DNA from 3 places in the Pseudomonas rhodesiae genome. Region 1 is predicted to be linked to each of the others. Evidence: predicted binding sites of a transcription regulator. Region 1 holds the regulator's gene; each other region holds the start of a gene.

Region 1 (7,428 bases):
CAGCGTACAACAACTGCCGGAAAGACTGCGCGGGGCTGTGATCAACCAAGGGGGCGGGCACGCCAACCATTCTTTGTTCTGGGAAGTGATGTCGCCCCAGGGCGGCGGCAAACCGGAGGGCGTGCTGGGTCAGGCAATTGACCAGCAGTTGGGCGGTTTCGAGCGTTTCAAAGAGGCGTTTACCAAAGCGGCGCTGACCCGCTTCGGCAGTGGCTGGGCCTGGTTGAGCGTCACCCCGCAGAAGACACTGGTGGTGGAAAGCAGCGGCAATCAGGACAGCCCGCTGATGAATGGCAACACGCCGATCCTTGGCCTGGACGTCTGGGAGCACGCGTATTACCTGCGCTATCAGAACCGCCGCCCGGAATACATCAATGCCTTCTACAGTGTTATCAACTGGCCAGAAGTCGCCGCCCGCTATCAGGCTGCCATGGCTTGATGCGTCTCTCCATGACAAGCACTAAGGCCGACTATGGGCACTGACACTCTGGCGATCGGCAGCGTGCGATTGTTTCGTTATGCATTTGGCTCGCTGCTGCTGTTGGCAGGTACTGCATTGCTGGTGGCCCATGGTCTGGCCTGGCTCGACTTGGAACCGCGCATCCTGCGGGCGCTGCAGGGTGGTTCGATTTGCGCCCTGGGCACTGCACTGGGCGCGGTGCCGGTATTGGTGATAAAGCGCATGCCGGCTGCCTTGAACGATACGTTGCTAGGCTTCGGGGCGGGTGTGATGCTGGCTGCCACCGCGTTTTCGCTGGTGGTGCCGGGCATCGCGGCAGCTGAAAGTCTTGGGCTTTCGCCCTGGGGGGCCAGTGGCCTAGTCAGCTTCGGGATCATGCTGGGGGCGTTCGGGCTTTATTTGGTTGACCGCAAGGTCTCAGGCGCCAGCCCGGAAATGCTGGTGGGTACGCCGGAGCACCCGGTGATTGCGCCACGCATCTGGCTGTTTGTGTTTGCGATCATTGCCCACAACATTCCGGAAGGCATGGCGGTGGGCGTATCGGCGGGGGGCGGTATGCCGGATGCCGATAGCCTGGCCATGGGCATTGCTTTGCAGGACGTACCCGAAGGCTTGGTGATTGCGTTGGTGCTGGCGGGTGCGGGCATGTCGCGGGTCAAGGCCTTCATGATCGGCGCCGCGTCGGGGCTGGTCGAACCCGTGTTTGCCGTGCTCTGCGCCTGGCTGGTAAGCCTGGCGGAAATGCTGCTGCCCCTTGGGCTGGCGCTGGCCGCTGGGGCGATGCTGCTGGTGGTCACTCACGAAGTGATCCCGGAGTCGCGGCGCAATGGCCACGAAAAGCTAGCCAGCCTGGGGCTATGTATCGGGTTTTGCGTGATGATGGCGATGGATACCGCGTTGGGATAAAGCGCCGGGAGGTTATTCCCCTTCGTCGAAGAAGTTGTTGATCAACTCCACCAAGGCGTCCATTGCCTCTTTTTCTTGATCGCCTTCGGTCTCCAGGTGAATCGTAGTGCCCTTGCCGGCCGCCAGCATCATCATCGCCATGATGCTTTTGCCATCAACCATCGACTCCGGCGTGCGTCCTGCGCGGATTTTGCAGGGGTATTTTCCAGCAACGCCGACAAATTTTGCCGAGGCCCGGGCGTGGAGGCCCAGCTTGTTGATGATTTCAATTTCACGAGCGGGCATCGCGTGAGTGTTCCTTTCAGCTGAGGTCGCGGTGGCGAACCTGGACGTTCTTGAGGGTTTGTTGCAGCACCTGACCCAGGCGCTCCGTCAGGTAAACCGAGCGGTGATGGCCGCCGGTGCAGCCGATGGCGATGGTCACATAGGCTCGGTTGCTTGCGGCAAAACGTGGCAGCCACTTGAGCAGGTAAGTGGAGATGTCCTGGAACATCTCCTCCACATCCGGTTGCGCCGCCAGGTAATCAGCGACCGGCTGATCCAGCCCGGACTGATCACGCAATTCCGGCTTCCAGTAAGGGTTCGGCAGGCAACGCACATCGAACACCAGATCGGCGTCTACCGGCATGCCGCGCTTGAACCCGAAGGACTCCACCAGAAAGGCCGTACCAGGCTCCGGCTGGTTCAGCAGCCGCAGCTTGATGGCATCGCGCAGTTGATACAGGTTGAGGCTGGTGGTGTTGATCTTCAGGTCGGCCAGATCGATGATCGGCCCCAGCAGCTTGGTCTCGTCCTCAATCGCTTCGGCAAGGGAGCGGTGGGGGCTGCTGAGCGGGTGGCGCCGCCGGGTTTCGGAGAAGCGCTTAAGCAGGGTCTCCTCGTCGGCATCCAGGTACAGCACATCGCAGTGAATATGCTTGGCGCGCACTTCCTCCAACAGCTCAGGGAACCGGGAAAGGTGGCTGGGCAAGTTGCGGGCATCGATCGACACGGCAACCAGCGGCTGCGCTAGCTCAGTATGGATCAATGCGCGTTCGGCCAATTCCGGCAGCAACCCGGCGGGCAGGTTGTCGATGCAATAAAAGCCACTGTCCTCCAGAACATTCAGGGCAGTACTTTTACCAGAGCCGGAGCGGCCACTGACGATGATCAAACGCATGATTACTTCTCGTTTTGTTCATCCAGAACAACCTGATAGAGCGCTTCATTGCTGCTGGCGCTGCGTAGTCTGTTACGTACTTCCTTGCGATCAAGCATGCTGGCGATCTGCCGAAGCAGCTCCAGATGCGCATCGGTGGCAGCTTCCGGGACCAGCAGGACAAACAGCAGGTCGACCGGTGCGCCGTCGATGGCGTCGAAATCGATGGGGGCTTCCAGATGTATCAGAGCGCTTATCGGATCTGCGCAGCCTTTGAGGCGGCAGTGTGGAATCGCGATGCCGTTACCAAAACCGGTGGAGCCCAGTTTTTCACGGGCGACGAGCGCCTCGAAGACATCTTGCATCTCCAGATCCGGCACTTCGCGGGCGATCAGGTTGGCAATTTGTTCGAGGGCTTTTTTCTTGCTGCCGCCCGGCACGTTCACGAGGGAACGGCCGGGGGTCAGGATAGTTTCAAGTCGGATCATGGGGGGGAGAGTTAACGACCTGTACCTTGCATCAGGTGCAGATTCTTTTCCTTATGCTTTATGAGTTGGCGGTCGAGCTTTTCGTACAGCGAGTCAATCGCGGCATACATGTCGTCATGTTCGGCATTGGCGACGACTTTGGCATTCGGTATGTGCAGGGTGGCCTCGATTTTCTGCTTGAGCTTATCGACCTCCATGATGACCTGCACATTGGTAATTTTGTCGAAATGCCCCGCAAGCTTGTTCAGCTTGCTCTCGGTGTACTCACGCAGGGGCTTGGTGACTTCCAGCTGGTGTCCACTGATGTTGACTTGCATACAGCTTCTCCTTCGTTGCCAGTGCATAAAGCGGCAGGCCGGGATGCCTGCCACTGGAACGCTATGGCCCGCCCGTCACATCAAACGCTTACGCTCGCTGGAAGGCGCGATCCCAAGGGATTCGCGATATTTGGCGACGGTTCGACGGGCGACCTGAATGCCTTGTGCCTCCAGTAAACCAGCGATCTTGCTGTCACTCAACGGCTTTTTCTGATTTTCCGCGGCAACCAGTTTTTTGATGATCGCGCGGATCGCCGTGGACGAGCATTCGCCGCCTTCGGAAGTGCTGACATGGCTGGAGAAAAAGTATTTCAGCTCATAAATACCCCGTGGGGTATGCATGAATTTCTGCGTGGTCACCCGTGAAATTGTCGACTCGTGCATGCCGACCGCCTCGGCGATGTCATGCAGCACCAGCGGTTTCATCGCTTCGTCGCCGTATTCCAGGAAGCCGCGCTGATGCTCGACGATCTGGGTGGCGACTTTCATTAGGGTTTCATTGCGGCTTTGCAGGCTCTTGATGAACCAGCGCGCTTCTTGCAGCTGATTGCGCATGAAGGTGTTATCGGCGCTGGTATCGGCGCGGCGCACGAACCCGGCATATTGCGGATTGACGCGCAGGCGCGGCACCGATTCCTGATTCAGCTCCACCAGCCAGCGCTCGTTGTCCTTGCGTACGATAACGTCCGGGACAACGTATTCGGCTTCGCTGGACTCGATCTGCGAGCCTGGGCGAGGGTTGAGGCTTTGCACCAGCTCGATGACCTGGCGCAGCTCGTCTTCCTTGAGCTTCATGCGTCGCATCAGTTGGCTGTAGTCGCGGCTGCCCAGCAGATCGATGTAATCGGTGACCAAACGCTGGGCTTCGCTGAGCCAAGGGGTCTTGGCGGGCAACTGACGCAATTGCAGCAGCAGGCACTCGCTGAGGCTGCGGGCGCCAATGCCGGCAGGCTCGAACTGCTGGATGCGGTGCAGGACGGCTTCGATTTCGTCCAGCTCGATATCCAGTTCCGGGTCGAAGGCCTCAAGGATCTCCTCAAGGGTTTCGTCCAGATAGCCCTGGTTGTTGATGCAGTCGATCAGGGTCACGGCGATCAGCCGATCGGTGTCCGACATCGGCGCCAGGTTCAACTGCCACAACAGGTGGCTTTGCAGGCTTTCGCCGGCGGACGTCCGGGTGGTGAAATCCCACTCGTCATCGTCGCTGCTGGGCAGGCTGCTGGCGCTGGTCTGGTAGACGTCTTCCCAGGCAGTGTCCACGGGAAGCTCGTTGGGAATACGCTCGTTCCATTCACCTTCCTCCAGGTTATCCACCGTCGGGGCGGTTTCCTGATAGGAGGGTTCCTGCACATCGGAGTTGGGTTTTTGCTCGATGTTGTCAGCCAACGGATCTGCATTATCGAAGTCGTCGCCTTCTTCCTGGCGTTCGAGCATCGGATTGGACTCCAGAGCTTCCTGGATCTCCTGTTGCAGGTCCAAGGTCGACAATTGGAGCAGGCGGATGGCCTGTTGCAGCTGCGGTGTCATCGTCAGCTGCTGGCCCATTCTCAGGACTAGCGATGGTTTCATGGCAGGGGCTTAACACCTTATTCGCCGGCGCAATGCGCCATCCACGACAGGGCGCGTGAGCGCCAAACATAAGCAAATTATATGCCTGATATCGGGGGCTTTGCCTAGAGCGCGGTAACAATAAAAATCCAGAGGCTTTCATTGCATCCGCGCACCAGGCTAACGTCCTGCCAACGCCTTGTTAAAGGCTGTTTACAGGCGGAACTCGTGGCCCAGGTACACTTCCTTGACCAGTTCGTTGGCCAGGATGGTGGCGGCATCGCCTTCGGCGATCAGTTGACCATCGTTGACGATATAGGCGGTTTCGCAGATATCGAGGGTCTCACGTACGTTATGGTCGGTAATCAATACCCCGATGCCCTTGGCCTTGAGGTGATGGATGATCTGTTTGATATCGCCAACCGAAATAGGGTCGACGCCGGCAAACGGTTCGTCCAGCAAGATGAACTTGGGCGCGGTGGCCAGTGCGCGAGCAATTTCCACGCGACGACGCTCACCACCGGACAGGCTCATGCCAAGGTTGTCGCGAATGTGGTTGATGTGGAATTCCTGCAGCAGGCTTTCCAGCTCCGCGCGACGGCCATCGCGGTCAAGCTCCTTGCGAGTCTCCAGGATCGCCATGATGTTGTCGGCGACCGAGAGTTTGCGGAAGATCGACGCTTCTTGCGGAAGATAGCCGATACCGGCGCGGGCGCGACCGTGCATCGGTTGGTGGCTGACGTCCAGATCGTCAATCAGCACGCGGCCTTGGTCCGCTTGAACCAGGCCGACGATCATGTAGAAACAGGTGGTCTTGCCGGCACCGTTGGGGCCGAGCAAGCCGACGATCTGGCCGCTGTCGATCGACAGGCTGACATCGCGCACAACCTGACGGCTTTTATAGGCCTTGGCCAGATGCTGGGCTTTCAGGGTTGCCATTACTCGGCCTTCTTCTTCGGCTGGATAACCATGTCGATGCGTGGGCGCGGTGCGCTGACCTTGGTGCCGTTGGCGCGGCCCGCCTGGGCGACCTGAGTCTTGGTGTTGTACACGATCTTCTCGCCTTCGGTGGAGTTACCGTCGGCGCTCAGCACCTTGGCCTGATCGATCAGCACAATGCGGTTCTGCTGCGCATGATACTGGATGGTCTTGCCATAGCCCTTCATCGGGCCTGGATCTTCTGCCTTTTGCTTCTGTTCGAAGTAGGCAAGGTTGCCCACCGACGTCACCACGTCGATGTCGCCTGCCGGGGTGCGCGTCAGAGTTACCGTGTTGCCGGTGATCTTCATCGAGCCCTGGATAATGATCACGTCGCCCTTGTAAGTGGCAACGCCTTGCTTGTCATCCAGCTGAGCATCGTCAGCCTGGATGCGGATAGGCTGCTCGCTATCGTTCGGCAGAGCCCAGGCGCTCACGCTTCCCAGTGCTGCGCCAAGACCGAGCAAAATCGGGAGAGTTTTAACGAGCCTCATACTGTCCTCTTACGTTCGATAGCAGGTGTATCCTGCTTTCTTTCAAATACGCTTTCATTCCCTTGCCAGTCGATACACCGCCAGCGCCGTCGATTCTAACGTCTTGCTCGGTCTGCGCATATTGCTTCTGTGGGAATACGGTCATGCGACTGCTGGTAATAATGGTGTCGCGGTTCTGCGCATCGGTACGCGCGACGCGCACCGAGTCGATCAGTTCGACTTCGGTGCCGTCGGGGTTCACCTCGCCACGCTTGCTAGTGACGTGCCACGGAAACTCCGTGCCGCGATACAGGTTCAAGTCCGGATTGGTCAGTAGGGTCACCTCGCTGGCCTTCAAATGTTCGACTTTGTCCGAGGTCATTTCGTATTGCACCTTGCCATCGGGCAGGAACTGCACGCTGTAGGCGTTGGTGGCGTAATAGTCGATAGCCCCATCGTCGACCTGCGCCACAGGTCGGTCGAGAAACCGCTCCGGGCTGATATTCCAGTAGCCCACCGCCAGGAACAGCGCGGCGATGACTCCGAATAACAGGAAGTTGCGAATCTTTTTGCTCAGCATAAAACGCTCTATAGGTAGGCGGCGTGGGCCGCTTCAAGACGGTCTTGGGCGCGCAGTATCAGCTCGCAGAATTCGCGGGCGGCACCTTCGCCGCCACGGGCAGTGGTGATGCCATGAGCGTGCTCGCGAACGAACGCCGCCGCGTTGGCCACCGCCATGCCCAGCCCGACCCGGCGGATCACCGGCAAGTCGGGCAGGTCGTCACCGAGGTAGGCGACCTGTTCATAGCTTAGGTTGAGTTGGCCCAACAGTTCGTCCAGAACCACCAGTTTATCCTCGCGGCCCTGATACAGGTGAGCAATCCCCAGGTTTTGCGCGCGACGTTCCACCACTGGAGTCTTGCGACCGCTGATAATGGCGGTCTGTACCCCGGCCGCCATCAGCATCTTGATGCCTTGGCCGTCCAGCGTGTTGAATGTTTTAAATTCGCTGCCATCTTCCAGGAAATACAAGCGGCCGTCGGTCAGCACGCCGTCAACGTCGAAGACGGCCAACTTGATGTGCTTGCCGCGCTGCAACAGGTCGTTGCTCATTTACATC
Region 2 (7,428 bases), 1.9 Mb from region 1:
ACCGCTGCCCGCAGCAGCGTGTTGTTTTCCGCCACGTTAAGCCCGCGCCATTACTACGCCGACTTGCTGGGCTTGCCTGCGGACACGGCGTGGGTGGACGTGGCGTCGCCGTTCAAGGCCGAGCAATTGCGGGTGCGCATTGTCGATGAGATCTCGACCCGATTCGTGCATCGCGAGGCGTCGGTGGGCCCCATCGTTGAGTTGATCGCCCAGCAATTCGCGCAACAACCCGGTAACTACCTGGCGTTTTTTTCCAGCTTCGATTACCTCCAACAAGTGGCGCAGCGCCTGGCCGAACAGCACCCGCACATCCCGCTGTGGCAGCAGTCACGGGGCATGGCCGAGGCTGAGCGCCAGGGCTTTCTCGACCAGTTCACCGAACATAGCCAAGGGGTGGGGTTCGCCGTGCTCGGCGGCGCGTTTGGCGAGGGTATCGACTTGCCCGGCGCGCGCTTGATCGGCGCATTTATCGCCACCCTGGGCCTGCCGCAGCTGAACCCGGTCAATGAACAGATGAAGCGGCGCATGGCCGCGATTTTCGGTTCAGGCTACGACTACACCTATCTGTATCCAGGCCTGCAAAAAGTCGTGCAGGCAGCCGGCAGGGTTATCCGCAGCCAGCAGGACCAAGGCGTGGTGATGTTGATCGACGATCGTTTCGGTGAGGCGCGGGTACGGCCGTTGTTGCCGAGCTGGTGGGCAATTTCGTCCTGACCTCATGCACCCCGGTTCTTGGCCATCAGCCCCCGAGCGGCGCTGATGACCGAGCATTTGGCGCAAATGATGCTGGTGCAAATCCCGCACCTCCCTCACTCTTTCCTCGCATTCTGGGCCACTACAAGGAAGCCAACCATGAACCATAGCCAGCGGAGCACCCTCAAGGTCAACGGTATTGAACTGTGCGTGCATATCGCCGGGCCGGAAAATGGCGCGCCCATCTGGTTGCTTCATGGCTTTCCCGAATGTTGGCACTCCTGGCGCGAACAGATCCCGGCCCTGGCTGCGGCAGGCTATCGGGTGTTCGTGCCACAGATGCGCGGTTACGGGCCATCCAGCTCGCCGGCCGATATCGCTGCCTATGACCTGTTGACCTTGTGCGCCGATATCCAACAGGCCATGGATCATTTCGGGCATACCCAGGTGGTGATGGTCGGGCATGACTGGGGCGCAGTGGTGGCCTGGCATTTGGCATTGCTTGAGCCTGAGCGCATCACCCGCTTGATCACAATGTCGGTACCGTTTGCCGGGCGTGCGCGCCGGCCGGTGATCGAGATCATGCGCGAGCTGTATGCCGATCGCTTCAATTACATTCTGTATTTCCAGGCGCCAGGAGTAGCCGAGCGCGAACTGAACGCCGACATCGAGCGCACGTTGCGGCTGTTTATGCAGGATCAGGATGTGTTCCTCCAGCAAAAACCTGCCGACGCCACCTTGCTTGAAGGCGTGCCTGTGCCGGGGCCGCTGCCCGGTTGGTGTTCCCAAGAAGATTTGGATGTGTACGTGCAGACCTTCACCGAACATGGCTTTCGCGGCCCGTTGAACTGGTACCGCAATTTCGAGCGCAATTGGCAGCGCACCGAGTTTTTGGCCGGGCGGCAGGTGATGCAGCCGACGTTGTTCCTGATCGGCGACCGCGATCCGGTAGGTGTCTTCGAAGCCCACACACTCAAACGCATGCCCGACTGCGTGCCGCAGTTGGAGCAGCATGTGTTGCCCCACTGCGGTCACTGGATCCAGAACGAGCAGGCCACGCAGGTGAATGCGCTGCTGCTCGATTTCCTGGGCCGCCCCTGAGGCCTCAGACCACTTCGAGATAGGAGCTGTGAATCGCCCGCGCCAATTCGCGCACGGTGTCGATAAACTCCGTAAGCCGGCTGTGCAGGCCGTCTTCGAGAATTTCATCGATCCCGGTGTAGCGCAGCCGCGCTTCAAACTCCGCCGCCAGGCGTTGCGCCGTGCGCCCGTAGCTGCCGGGCAGGTCGGCGAGGATGTGGTTCAGTTCCTCGACACAGGCATGCAGTGAACGCGGCACGTCGCTGCGCAATAACAGCAACTCCGAGACCGAGCGGGCATTCAGCGCGTTCGGGTACAGCTGCGTATAGGCTTCGAACGACGACAACGCACGCAGCAGAGCGCTCCACTGGTAATACCCGCGCGCCGAGAGGTCGCTGACTTCTTCCGATTCTTCGCCAAACATCTCATAGCGCGCATCCAGCAGGCGCAACGTGTTGTCAGCGCGCTCGACAAACGTGCCCAGGCGGATAAAGCGATAGGCATCGTTGCGCATGATGGTGCCCGAGGTTGCCCCGCGAAACAGATGCGACCGCTGCTTGACCCAGTCACAGAAGTGGCTGATGCCGTGTCGGCCCAGGCCGCCGGCGGCGATGCTGCGCATTTCCAGCCAGGTGGCGTTGAGGTTCTCCCACATATCGGCGGTGATACGTCCGCGTACCGCATGGGCGTTGCCCCGCGCGGCGCGCAGGCAGTTATAGATGCTGGCGGGGTTTTCTTCGTCAAGGGCGAAGAAGTGCAGCATGCGCTCGGCGTCCAGTTGGGTATGACGTTCCAGATAGCTGTCCAAAGTGCCGCTGCTGAGCAACGACATGGCCAGTTCGTCCAAGCCATCGCTGCGCCCGGCCTGGGGCATCAGCGACAGCGAATAACTGACTTCGAGCATGCGCGCCAGGTTCTCGGCGCGCTCCAGGTAGCGGGACATCCAATACAGGTCTGCGGCGGTTCTACTCAGCATGATTCAGTCCTCCACCACCCAGGTGTCCTTGGTTCCGCCGCCTTGCGACGAGTTGACGATCAGCGAGCCTTCCTTGAGGGCCACCCGCGTGAGCCCGCCCGGTACCAGGCGGGTCTCCTTGCCCGACAGCACGAACGGGCGCAGGTCGATATGCCGCGGCGCGATGCCGTTTTCCACAAAGGTCGGGCAGGTCGACAGGCTCAGGGTCGGTTGAGCGATGTAGGCGTGAGGGCGGGCCTTGATGCGCTGGCGGAAGTCCTCGATTTCGGCGGCGGTGGATGCCGGGCCGACCAGCATGCCGTAGCCGCCTGAGCCCTGGGTTTCCTTGACCACCAGCTGCTCAAGGTTGGCCAGCACGTGAGACAGTTCCGCCGGTTTGCGGCACTGAAAGGTCGGCACGTTCTGTAGCACCGGTTCTTCATTCAGGTAGAAACGGATCATGTCCGGCACATAGGGGTAGATCGATTTGTCGTCGGCCACCCCGGTGCCGATGGCGTTGGCGAGTACCACGTTGCCGGCGCAATAGGCGGCCACCAGGCCAGGCACGCCGAGCATGGATTCGGGGTTGAACGCCTGCGGATCGAGGAACGCATCGTCGATACGGCGGTAGATCACATCCACCGCCTTGGGCCCGTCGGTGGTGCGCATGAATACTTTCAGGTCCTGCACGAACAGGTCGGCGCCTTCCACCAGTTCCACGCCCATTTCCCGGGCCAGGAAGGCATGCTCGAAGAATGCACTGTTGAAGCGGCCTGGGGTCAGCACCACCACGTTGGGGTTGTCGAGGCGGCTGGAACTCTTGAGGGTCTTGAGCAGCAGGTTGGGGTAGTGATCCACCGGCGCGATGCGCTGCCGGGCGAACACCACTGGGAACAGGCGCATCATCATTTTGCGGTCTTCGAGCATGTAGCTCACGCCGCTGGGGGTACGCAGGTTGTCTTCAAGCACGTAATAAGTGCCGTCGCCATCGCGCACCAGGTCGACACCGGAGATATGCGAGTAGATATCGCGGTGCAGGTCCAGCCCGACCATCGCTTTCTGGTAACCCTCGTTGCCCAGCACTTGATCCGCCGGAATGATCCCGGCCTTGATGATGCGTTGATCGTGATAGATGTCGGCGAGGAACAGGTTCAGCGCATTGACCCGCTGGATACACCCGCGCTCGATCACGCGCCATTCACTGGCAGGGATGCTGCGGGGGATGATGTCGAAGGGGATCAGGCGCTCGGTGTCCTGTTCGTCGCCGTACAGGGTGAAGGTGATTCCGGCGCGGTGAAACAGCAGATCGGCTTCACGACGACGCTGGGCCAGCAGTTCCGGCGGCGTATTGGCCAGCCAGCGGGAGAAATCCTGATAATGCGCACGGCACACGCCGTTTGCGTCATTCATCTCATCAAAGAAAGATCGAGCCATTCCGGTACCTTGTCAGTGCCTTGGGTTGCGCGAGCGGCACTGCCGTTTTGAACAACGCATGTTTTTATGAGCCCGTGGCGCGGGGTGCCAGCGGGCCTGGTCCTTACTTTCTCAGGATGTCGGCTCTGGGTGGGGGGGTAACGAATGCTCCTGTTTCCAAACAGATGAATCCATAAAGCAATGCCTGTGCCGAAACCCCACCTTCCAACACATCCGCCCGCGTAGTGAGCGAGCCTGCTCGCGCCAGGCTGTGCAGCGGCGCGCCGCCAGCCACCCAGAAAGGTGCACCCCACCTTCAACAAACACGCCGCGCACCAACCCGGTGCACAACAAACTTGAACTCCCCACACGGCCTGTTCCTCTAACGGGGTCTATACACCCCGTGGACCATCCCCGTGCCCAGAATCATCTCCCCCCACACTCCGGAAGCGGCGCTGAACGACCACAGCGAACACAACGCCAAGATCTTCGGTTCGCCCAAGGACCGCCTGGACTTCTATCGCCGCGAGATCCAGTACGAAACCTCCATCCTGGCCAACCGCACCGACGCTTACCTCACCGCCCAATCGTTCCTGGTGATCGCCTTCGTGTCAGGCATGGGCAACCTCAACCCAGAGTGGGGCAAGCTGTTTACCCTGATCGTGCCGCTGTTCCTGGCACTGCTGGGCATTCTCAGCTCGCTCAACGCCTGGCCGGGCATCCGCGCGGCGTACGACATCATCGATCACTGGCACTTTAAGCAGAGCCAACTGCTGCACAGCGAACCGGTGATGGGCCTGGCCTATGACGAGTCGCCGCTGTTTTCCGAGCGCGAGTCGTCCCACAAGGGCTATCGCAAGTCCCTGCTGTTTTCCGTGCGCACGCCGTGGATTTTCATGGTGTTCTGGATTCTGCTGGGGGCTTATGCGTTCTATATCCAGGTCGACAACCCAGGCGGTTGAGCAATCCGGCGGAACTTCGGGGCAGGGCGCGGCACCTTATGTCTATGCAGGCTGTAGTTACCCAATCACTGCGCAGAGGTGAAACATGAGCACTAGCAACGATCCCCAAGTCAGCGACCGTAACGATCCCGCCATCGACGGTGGCGAGCCGGCACCCGGCACCGCCGCCGATGCCCCTAAGGACCCCAAGCCTGCCCCCGACCCCAAGGCCAAGGACAACGACTACAGCCCCGACTTCAAGCCCGAGCGCGAGCCCAAGCCTGAAACCGACGCCGACATCGACACCCAGGGCGGCTAGTTAGAGGATACGATCATGGCTCATCAACCGGATGAAGAACTCAACGACCCAGGTAACGAAGACCCGGGTTCATTGATGGATGACGCCGAGGTGCCGCTGATCGAAGCGGATGAAGAGGGCGCTGCTGGCGACATCGGGCATCTCTGACTTCTCATTCACTTCAAACGCCTCCTTAACAGGGGCTCCAGCGTGTCCACCGGCAACGGCCGGCTGAACAGATACCCCTGGATCTGATCGCAACCGGCCTCTTTCAAAAACGCCCATTGCGCCTGGGTTTCGACGCCTTCGGCCACCGCCAGCAAGCCCAGGCTGTGGGCCAGTTGGATGACGATCCGAACAATCGCGGCGTCCTGGGGGTTACTGGTGACTTCGCGGATAAAGGCAATGTCGATTTTCAGCGTGTCGATGGGAAAGCGGCGTAGGTAGGCCAGGCTGGAATAGCCGGTTCCGAAGTCGTCGATGGCGATTTTCACGCCCATGGCACGCAAGCGTTGCAGGCTGACGATGCTGTGCGCGGTGTTCTCCATCAGTGTGCCTTCGGTGATTTCCAACTCCAGCCAATGGGCGGCAACCCCGGTGCCGGCCAGTATGTCGGCTATCTCTGCGATCAGATCGCCCTCGATCAATTGATGGCCGGAGACGTTCACCGACACCTCCACCGCGCCGATATCGCAACGCTGCCAGGCCGCTATCTGTCGGCAGACAGTCTCGATCACCCAATGCCCGACTTGGCCAATCAGGCCGAGACTTTCCAGGACCGGCACGAACACCGCCGGGGACACCGGCCCATAGTCGGGCCGATCCCAACGCAGCAGCGCCTCCAGGGCACAGATTTCACCGCTGGCCACGTGCACTTTGGGTTGGTAATGCAAGGCGAACGCCTGGCGCTGCACCGCTTGGCGCAAGGCGTTTTCCAGGTCCTGGCGCACCGGGTCGTAGACGTTCGAGCGTGCGGTTTGATCGTGGTGCCGTTGCAGGCGCTGTTCGAGCATCGCGCTGTGCTGTTTCAACTGGTCGCCATGGGCTTTGAGCCGCAGCAGGTTGCGCACCCGCAGCCACAGCTCGACACGATCCACCGGTTTGCTGATGAACTCCTCTGCGCCGGTCTCCAGACCGCTGAGGCGCGCACTCGATTCACTCAAGGCCGAGAGCATGATGATCGGTATGGTCGCGGTGGCTGGGTTGCCCTTGAGCTGGTTAGCCACTTCGTAACCGTCCATGCCGGGCATCATGATGTCCAGCAGGATCAGGTCCGGCGGCTGCTCGGCCACCCTAAGCAGGGCTTCCTCGCCGGTGCCCGCGCTCAGGGTCTGGTAGCCCTCGTGCTGCAGCAGGGTTTCCAGCAACTTGCGAACCTGGGGTTCGTCGTCAACGATCAACAGCGTGGCGGGTGAGCTGGCCATGGAGAGGACTCATACGAATGGTGTGGGGGGCGGGTGGAGCAGCGTTTCAATGACCTGGTACAGCGCCTTATAGCGCAGAGGCTTGATCACATAGGCGTCGCACCCGGCCAGGCGGGTTTTTTCGCGGTCTTCCTTCATGGCCATGGCGGTGAGCGCGATGACCGGGATATGCGCGGTCAGGGCGTCCTGCTTGAGCACGCGGGTGGCGGCCAGGCCGTCCATGCCCGGTAACTGAATGTCCATCAGGATCAGCGCCGGCTGTTGCGCGCGGGCCAGGGTCAGGCCGGACTCGGCGTCGGCGGCCCATACCACGCTGTGGCCGGCACTGACCAACAGCAAACGGGCCAGGCGCATATTGGCTTCGTTGTCTTCGATGATCAGGATATGGGCCATGGTGCCTCCGTCGTCCGATGCAGCGGTAACCACACCACGAAGCGCGTACCCAAGCCTTCGCGACTGGCCACCGCGACACTGCCGCCATGCAGCTCAGTCAGTTGCTTGACCATGGCCAGGCCCAGCCCGGTGCCTTCGAATTTGCGCGCCAGGCTACTGTCGATCTGGCTGAAGGCCTTGAACAATTTGCCCATGTCCTCTTCCGCGATGCCGATACCGGTGTCGCTGACG
Region 3 (7,428 bases), 160 kb from region 1:
CGACACTCTTGACCAGGATGTGAGTCAGCAGCAAGGTGTTGGAAAGGTGGCTAGGGTAGTCCCGCATTGCACGCTCGTTATTTTTTTTACTGAGGGCGCGCAAACTTTTGCCCATGCGTTCTGTTGAGTGGGCGAGCGCGTCTGACGCGTCTGCCAGCAGGCTGCTCCGTTCAGCCCGATGCGTGGTGGCAGCCAGGGGGGTTGGCTGTGCCAGGGCTGAGGTGAAGAGATGGATATCGGCAGGCGGTGCGGGTGAATATTCAACTGATCTGTGTGCGCTGCCAGTGTCGTCATGCTCTGCGGAAAAAACGGTTTTGATTTGCATGCCAGACCTTTTGCATCAAGGGCTCAGGAGGGCGACGCTGGGTCAGCGTCGCCGGTGTAGAAAACTTCCCCGACTGATTGCCTCGGGGAAGCTGGCCATTCTTAACGGTAGGTATCAGCAACACTCTTCAAGCCGGTTTGCCACCTAGCTTCTCGAGCCAACTCTGCGATCTTTTTGTTGTCTTCTTTAGACCCTTCGGTGGTTTGTTCCAAACTCGGTGCGCCTGAGCCATAACCATTGCCAACCGGATAAGGGTTATAGCCAGTGTTGGAGGGTATCGTCATTGGGTGTTCTCCAGAGATGCCTGCAATAAAGATAGTGGGTTTACCAGTTTGATTCATAATATTTGAATCGCTGCTGGCACTAACTATGTGGCCGTTGATGTGGATGGCGTTCCTGAAGTTTTTCGTGCAAATGTTTCGAATTATTAGTTGATTGCCTAGGGGTTAATCCAACAAAATATGGAGTTGTTTCATTCGGTAGTAAAGCGTGCGTTTGGCCACGCCTAACTCGATTGCCACACGGTCCACATTGTGTTCGTTCCGCTGCAGAGACTCTTCAATCAGCGTCTTTTCAATCTGTTGAAGGCGGCCCTTGAGGCCTATCTCGACCCCTTCATCCGGCATGGCCGGCCCACACAGCGGTGGCAGTCCCAGTACGCAGCGCTTGGCGGCCGAGCGCAATTCACGCACGTTACCCAGCCAGGAATAGCCAAGCAGTTGCAGCAGCAGCGTGCAGGGTGGTGAAGGTGGTGGGCGTTTGAATCGCTCGGCCTCCTGCCTGAGCATGCTCAAGAATAAAGGGATAATGCGTTCACGGCGCTCACGCAGTGGCGCGAGCTGGATGGTGACCACATTCAGGCGGAAATAAAGATCGCGCCTGAACGCTCCTCGCTCGACCATTTTATGCAGCAGCTGCTGGGCAGACGCTATAACGCGCATATCCACCGGAATGAAGCGGGTTGAACCCAAGCGCTCAACGCCACGAGCCTCCAGTACTCGCAGCAGCTTGGCCTGGAGCGAGAGCGGCAAGCTGTCGATTTCATCCAGGTACAAGGTGCCCAGGTGCGCGGCTTCGATGAAGCCTGCCCGTGATTGCACGGCGCCGGTGTACGCGCCGCTGTTGACTCCAAACAGTTGACTCTCCGCCAGGGTCTCCGGAATGGCTGCGCAATTGACTGCGACCAGGTTGCCCCGTCGCCCTGATAGCCGATGAATGCGTTGTGCCAAGGTATCTTTGCCGGTGCCGGTTTCTCCCAGCAACAGGATGTCAACGTTGAGGGGGGCAGTGCTGCTCAAGACATGTTCAATGTCAGCGTCTTCAATGAGTGAAGTGCTTGTTTCGTTTTCCATGTGGTCAAGCGCCGACATCGGATGATTACTCCATACTCGCTCTTGCTTCACTGTCGAAAAAGACAACGTGCAGGCTCTGCACAATAGAGCGAATTTTATAACAGTTATCACCGGTCCTTAGGGTGATTAGTTGCCGAAGTCATGTGGGATAAGTTTGATAGTTTTCGGGCGCTGAACGTATTAAGTAGAGCGGTGCAGGGGAGAGTAGGCAGAGTCTGAAAACTGTTGGTATTTAGACTGATCTGTTGTGTCAGAGTATTCGTAAAGTCGTCGCCCACAAAAAAGCCGATGCAGTGCATCGGCTTTTTATATTCGGCGTAAACCGCGAGTAGCGATTACACGTTGAAACGGAAGTGCATCACATCGCCATCTTTAACGATGTATTCCTTACCTTCCAAACGCCACTTACCTGCTTCCTTGGCACCGGCCTCACCCTTGTACTGGATGAAGTCGTTGTAAGCGATCACCTCAGCACGGATAAAGCCTTTTTCGAAGTCGGTGTGAATCACGCCGGCGGCCTGTGGCGCGGTGGCACCGACCTTGACGGTCCAGGCGCGGACTTCTTCGACACCGGCGGTGAAGTAGGTTTGCAGGTTGAGCATTTCATAGCCGGCTCGGATCACGCGGTTCAGGCCAGGCTCTTCCAGGCCCAGGGCCTCGAGGAACATGTCTTTTTCTTCGCCGTCTTCAAGTTCGGCGATTTCCGCTTCGATCTTGTTGCACACCGGAACAACCATGGCGCCTTCTTCGTCGGCAATGGCCTTGACCACGTCGAGCAGCGGGTTGTTCTCGAAGCCGTCTTCAGCCACGTTGGCGATGTACATCACAGGCTTGGTGGTCAGCAGGTGGAAGCCTTTGATCACAGCTTTCTCGTCGGCACCCATGTTCTTCATCAGGCTGCGCGCAGGTTTGCCTTCGGTGAAGTGGGCGATCAACTGCTCAAGCAGCCCTTTTTGGACCACGGCATCCTTGTCGCCGCCCTTGGCGTTACGCGCAACTTTCTGCAGTTGTTTTTCGCAGCTGTCGAGGTCGGCGAAGATCAGTTCCAGGTCGATGATCTCGATGTCGCGTTTCGGGTCGACGCTGTTGGATACGTGAATCACATTCTCGTCTTCAAAGCAGCGGACCACGTGGGCGATGGCGTCGGTCTCACGGATGTTGGCCAGGAACTTGTTACCCAGGCCTTCGCCTTTCGACGCGCCGGCCACCAGGCCCGCGATATCGACGAATTCCATGGTGGTCGGCAGGATGCGCTTGGGATTGACGATGGCCGCCAATGCGTCCAGGCGCGGATCGGGCATAGGCACGATGCCACTGTTGGGTTCGATGGTGCAGAAGGGGAAGTTCTCCGCCGCAATACCGGACTTGGTCAGGGCGTTGAACAGGGTGGATTTGCCGACGTTGGGCAGGCCGACGATGCCGCAATTGAATCCCATGGTGTTTCCCCTCGGTAAGAGTCAGGCCTTCTGGCTGTGCAGGTTTTTCATCGCACGGTTCCATTCACCGGCGAGGATATCCGGCAGCACGCCGAGGGCAAAATCGATGCTGGCATCGAGTTTTTCCTGTTCGGCGCGTGGCGCACGACCCAGGACGAAATTTGAAACCATACTGGCAACGCCCGGATGGCCGATGCCGAGCCGCAGGCGGTAAAAGGTATTCTGATTGCCCAACTGCGCGATGATGTCGCGCAGGCCATTGTGACCACCATGCCCGCCGCCCTGTTTGAGCTTGGCGACGCCGGGTGGCAGGTCCAGTTCGTCATGGGCCACCAGGATTTCATCGGGTTTGATCCGGAAGAAACCCGCAAGCGCCGCGACAGCCTGGCCGCTGCGGTTCATGTAGGTGGTGGGAATCAGCAGACGAACATCCTGACCTTGATGCGAAAAGCGTCCGGTCAGGCCAAAATACTTGCGATCGGCCACCAGGTTGACACCTTGGGCGTGGGCGATGCGCTCAACAAAAAGGGCCCCCGCGTTATGCCGGGTCTGTTCGTATTCGGCGCCTGGATTTCCCAGGCCAACGATCAGTTTAATGGCAGTCACGACAGGGGCCCTTCCTTTGGAGTTGTGGATAACATCGCCGCGACCTGCATGCGGCGAAAGTGGACGACAAAGATCATTTACTCAAGAGTAAACGCCGCGTTATCGCCCGCTTTCTCGCTACGTTTCGGTCCGCGATGTTTCCTCAAGCTCCGGCAAGACAGAGTGAATTACTCTGCAGCGCCTTCTTCAGCTTCTGGAGCAACGCGTGGAGCGTGTACGTTGGCAACTGCTTTGTCATCACCGTGAGCCAGCGCAACGAACTCAACGCCTTTTGGCGCCTTGATGTCGGACAGGTGAACGATGGCGCCGACTTCCAGAGCCGACAGGTCGACTTCGATGAACTCAGGCAGGTCTTTCGGCAGGCAGGTCACTTCGATTTCGTTCAGGACGTGAGAGATCTCGCCGCCTTTCTTGACCGGAGCTTCTTCACCAACAAAGTGCACAGGCACGATAGCGGTCAGTTTCTGGCCAGCTACAACGCGAACGAAGTCGGCGTGCATGATGAACTGCTTGGAAGGGTGACGCTGCATTGCTTTAACGATGACGTTCTGCTTGGTGCCGTCGACGTTCAGCTCGATAACGTGGCTGTAGGCAGCTTCGTTTTCGAACAGCTTGGCGATTTCTTTGGCCAGAATGGTCACGGATTCAGCAGGCTTGCTACCGCCGTATACAACAGCAGGAATGTTAGCGGCGTGACGCAGGCGGCGGCTCGCACCTTTCCCCAGGTCAGTACGCGCTTGGGCGTTCAGAGTAAATTCAGTCATTTTGTATCTCCAAAATAGCCATCATCGAGTGGCGTTTGCGACCAGCGCCAAACTCGATATGGGCAAAAAAGCCCCGCCCCAACACAATGCTGGGGCGGGGCGCTTTTCGTCAGTGCTTTATTACGAAGGGGTAACCCTTAACGGAACATCGCGCTGATCGATTCTTCGTTGCTGATGCGGCGAACCGCCTCAGCAACGACCGGTGCGATATCCAATTGACGGATACGCGCACAGGCTTGAGCGGCGGCGGACAACGGGATGGTGTTGGTCACCACCAGTTCGTCCAGCACGGAATTCTCGATGTTCTCGATCGCTCGGCCCGACAGCACAGGGTGTGTGCAGTAGGCGAAGACTTTAGCCGCACCGTGCTCTTTCAAGGCTTTCGCCGCGTGGCACAGGGTGCCGGCGGTGTCGACCATGTCATCAACCAGAATACAGGTACGCCCTTCGACATCACCGATGATATGCATCACTTCAGAGTGATTGGCTTTTTCACGGCGTTTGTCGATGATCCCGAGGTCCACGCCCAGGGATTTGGCAACAGCCCGTGCACGCACGACGCCACCAATGTCCGGGGACACAATCATCAGGTTTTCAAAGCGCTGGTCTTCGATGTCATCCACCAGAACGGGGGAGCCGTAGATGTTATCTACCGGAATATCGAAGAACCCCTGGATTTGGTCAGCGTGCAGGTCAACCGTGAGAACACGGTCGATGCCTACCACGGTCAGCATGTCAGCCACGACTTTCGCGCTGATAGCCACACGCGCGGAACGCGGACGGCGATCCTGACGGGCATAACCAAAGTAAGGGATTACAGCTGTGATTCGAGTCGCTGAGGAGCGGCGGAAGGCATCAGCCATCACGACGAGTTCCATCAGGTTATCGTTGGTCGGAGCGCAGGTCGGCTGAATAATGAAGACATCTTTACCGCGGACGTTTTCATTGATCTCGGCTGTAATTTCGCCGTCGGAGAATTTACCGACAGAGATGTCACCGAGAGGGATATGCAGCTGACGTACGACACGTCGAGCCAGATCGGGGTTAGCGTTCCCCGTAAAGACCATCATCTTGGACACGCGCAGTACCTAGAGGCTGAGGGTAACCTGGATGAGTATAGGAAAATGGCAGGGGCGGCTGGATTCGAACCAACGCATGGCAGGATCAAAACCTGCTGCCTTACCGCTTGGCGACGCCCCTGTATCTGTTGCAACGAGTACCCAGTACTCGATTCCTTTTAGAGCAGACTTTGCAGCTTGCGATGCAACATCGAAACGTTGCTTCCCTTTGCTACAAACCCTGTAAGGGTCTCTGTAAGAAGGGCCGAGACTTTATCAGCTTCAGCTTTGCTTGGGAAGCCCCCAAACACACAACTTCCAGTTCCGGTTAATTTTGCTTCGGTAAATTTACCTAGCAAATTCAAAGCGTTACGTACCTCTGGATAACGCCTTGCTACAACCGGTAAGCAGTCATTTCGACTGTTTCCCTTGGGAACGGGGCGCACTTTAATGGGAGGAGAGTTACGTGTCAACAGCGGATCTGAAAAAATTTCTGCTGTACTTACAGAGACTTGCGGGACAAGGACCACATACCAAGGCTCTTCGGGCTCTACAGGGGTCAGTTTTTCCCCTACGCCTTCGGCAAAAGCCGCGTGCCCGCGAACGAAAACCGGGACGTCGGCCCCCAGCGTCAGGCCCAGCGCAGCCAGGCGATCAGGGTCCCAGCCGAGCTGCCACAAGTGGTTCAGGCCCAGCAGCGTAGTCGCGGCATTCGAGCTGCCACCGCCGATCCCACCGCCCATGGGCAAAATTTTATCGATCCAGATGTCGATGCCCAGTGAGCTGCCGGATTGCTCTTGGAGTTTTTTCGCGGCCCGCACGATCAGATTGTTGTCGTGGGGCACGCCTTCGAATTCGGTATGCAACTGGATCACGCCGTCGTCGCGTACGGCGAAGGTCAGTTCGTCGCCGTAATCGAGAAATTGAAACAGCGTCTGCAGCTCGTGGTAGCCGTCTTCACGGCGTCCAAGAATATGCAGCATCAAATTGAGTTTGGCCGGAGAGGGCAGGGTCAGTTTTTCTGCGGTCACGTTATTGCCCCAATTTGCGCGGTTGCCAGTCCTTGATCACCAGCGTGACGTCCAGGTCCGTGCCGTGCAATTTGATGCGTTCGGGCAGCCAATAGCCGTTCTGTTGTACGTAACTGAGGTACTCAACTTGCCAGCCATCCTGTTCAAGGGTGGCCAGACGACTGTCGCCGTTAAGGCTCAGGCGGCTCTTGCTGTCCGGTGCGGGCAAACCGCGCACCCACCAGACCAGATGAGACACCGGCAGTTTCCAGCCAATCTGTTCTTCCAGCAGAGCTTCCGGGGAGGTCGCTTCGTAGCGCCCCTGATTGGCCACTTCGAGGCTGACCTGGCCCGGACGCCCGGTCAGCCGCGCCGCACCTCGGCCCAATGGGCCCGAGAGGCGAATATCGTAGTAGTCCTGGCGTTGCAGCCAGAACAGCGTACCGCTGCCGGAATCTTTCGGCGCGCGTACGCCAACCTTGCCTTCGATCTGCCAGCCATCGATGCTGGCCAGTTGGCTCTTGTGCTGCTTCCATTGCGCCGGGTTGCCCTGGCCTTCAACGGATTCACGGGCGCCAAAGCCAGCGCAACCGGCGAGCAAGGCGATAAGACTGAACACTACAAAGTGGCGCAAAAACATAAGTTTAAAGGGTCTCGGATCCGGTCAGGCGCTTGATGGTGCTGCGCAGGATGGGGCTTTCGGGTTGTTCCTTGAGGAACTTTTCCCAGATTTGACGGGCTTCGCGCTGCTTGCCATTGGCCCACAACACTTCGCCCAAGTGGGCCGCGACTTCCTGATCGGGAAAGCGCTCCAACGCCTGGCGCAGCAGGCGTTCGGCTTCATCCAGATTACCCAGGCGGTAATTCACCCAACCGA

The links. The regulator sigma-54, encoded in region 1, starts transcription at its own class of promoters, with help from an activator protein. The targets are predictions, from matches to a motif close to ANTGGCATNNANNTTGCTNT.
Region 2: HRH33_RS13820 (circularly permuted type 2 ATP-grasp protein) is a predicted target of sigma-54. The motif match lies at 4,337-4,356, and genes of this name have one in related genera.
Region 3: HRH33_RS04495 (sigma 54-interacting transcriptional regulator) is a predicted target of sigma-54. The motif match lies at 1,763-1,782, and genes of this name have one in related genera.

What each region holds. Positions count from the first base shown of each region.
Region 1 covers NZ_CP054205.1:1,192,781-1,200,208, forward strand. Annotated here, with positions in the region: gene HRH33_RS05255 (superoxide dismutase) at 1-439, shown strand, start outside; gene HRH33_RS05260 (ZIP family metal transporter) at 473-1,366, shown strand; gene HRH33_RS05265 (HPr family phosphocarrier protein) at 1,379-1,651, opposite strand; gene rapZ (RNase adapter RapZ) at 1,668-2,525, opposite strand; gene ptsN (PTS IIA-like nitrogen regulatory protein PtsN) at 2,528-2,992, opposite strand; gene hpf (ribosome hibernation-promoting factor, HPF/YfiA family) at 3,004-3,309, opposite strand; gene HRH33_RS05285 (RNA polymerase factor sigma-54) at 3,385-4,878, opposite strand; gene lptB (LPS export ABC transporter ATP-binding protein) at 5,071-5,796, opposite strand; gene lptA (lipopolysaccharide transport periplasmic protein LptA) at 5,796-6,329, opposite strand; gene lptC (LPS export ABC transporter periplasmic protein LptC) at 6,316-6,888, opposite strand; gene HRH33_RS05305 (KdsC family phosphatase) at 6,897-7,421, opposite strand; gene HRH33_RS05310 (KpsF/GutQ family sugar-phosphate isomerase) at 7,422-7,428, opposite strand, start outside.
Region 2 covers NZ_CP054205.1:3,051,614-3,059,041, forward strand. Annotated here, with positions in the region: gene HRH33_RS13805 (ATP-dependent DNA helicase) at 1-714, shown strand, start outside; gene HRH33_RS13810 (alpha/beta fold hydrolase) at 853-1,794, shown strand; gene HRH33_RS13815 (alpha-E domain-containing protein) at 1,799-2,749, opposite strand; gene HRH33_RS13820 (circularly permuted type 2 ATP-grasp protein) at 2,753-4,162, opposite strand; gene HRH33_RS13825 (hypothetical protein) at 4,558-5,103, shown strand; gene HRH33_RS13830 (hypothetical protein) at 5,189-5,401, shown strand; gene HRH33_RS26515 (hypothetical protein) at 5,417-5,548, shown strand; gene HRH33_RS13835 (EAL domain-containing response regulator) at 5,557-6,804, opposite strand; gene HRH33_RS13840 (response regulator) at 6,814-7,197, opposite strand; gene HRH33_RS13845 (sensor histidine kinase) at 7,182-7,428, opposite strand, start outside.
Region 3 covers NZ_CP054205.1:1,031,300-1,038,727, forward strand. Annotated here, with positions in the region: gene HRH33_RS26340 (hypothetical protein) at 1-325, opposite strand, end outside; gene HRH33_RS04490 (hypothetical protein) at 427-666, opposite strand; gene HRH33_RS04495 (sigma 54-interacting transcriptional regulator) at 772-1,695, opposite strand; gene ychF (redox-regulated ATPase YchF) at 2,013-3,113, opposite strand; gene pth (aminoacyl-tRNA hydrolase) at 3,135-3,719, opposite strand; gene HRH33_RS04510 (50S ribosomal protein L25/general stress protein Ctc) at 3,887-4,483, opposite strand; gene HRH33_RS04515 (ribose-phosphate pyrophosphokinase) at 4,621-5,562, opposite strand; tRNA gene HRH33_RS04520 (tRNA-Gln) at 5,609-5,683, opposite strand; gene ispE (4-(cytidine 5'-diphospho)-2-C-methyl-D-erythritol kinase) at 5,721-6,524, opposite strand; gene lolB (lipoprotein insertase outer membrane protein LolB) at 6,574-7,191, opposite strand; gene HRH33_RS04535 (tetratricopeptide repeat protein) at 7,196-7,428, opposite strand, start outside.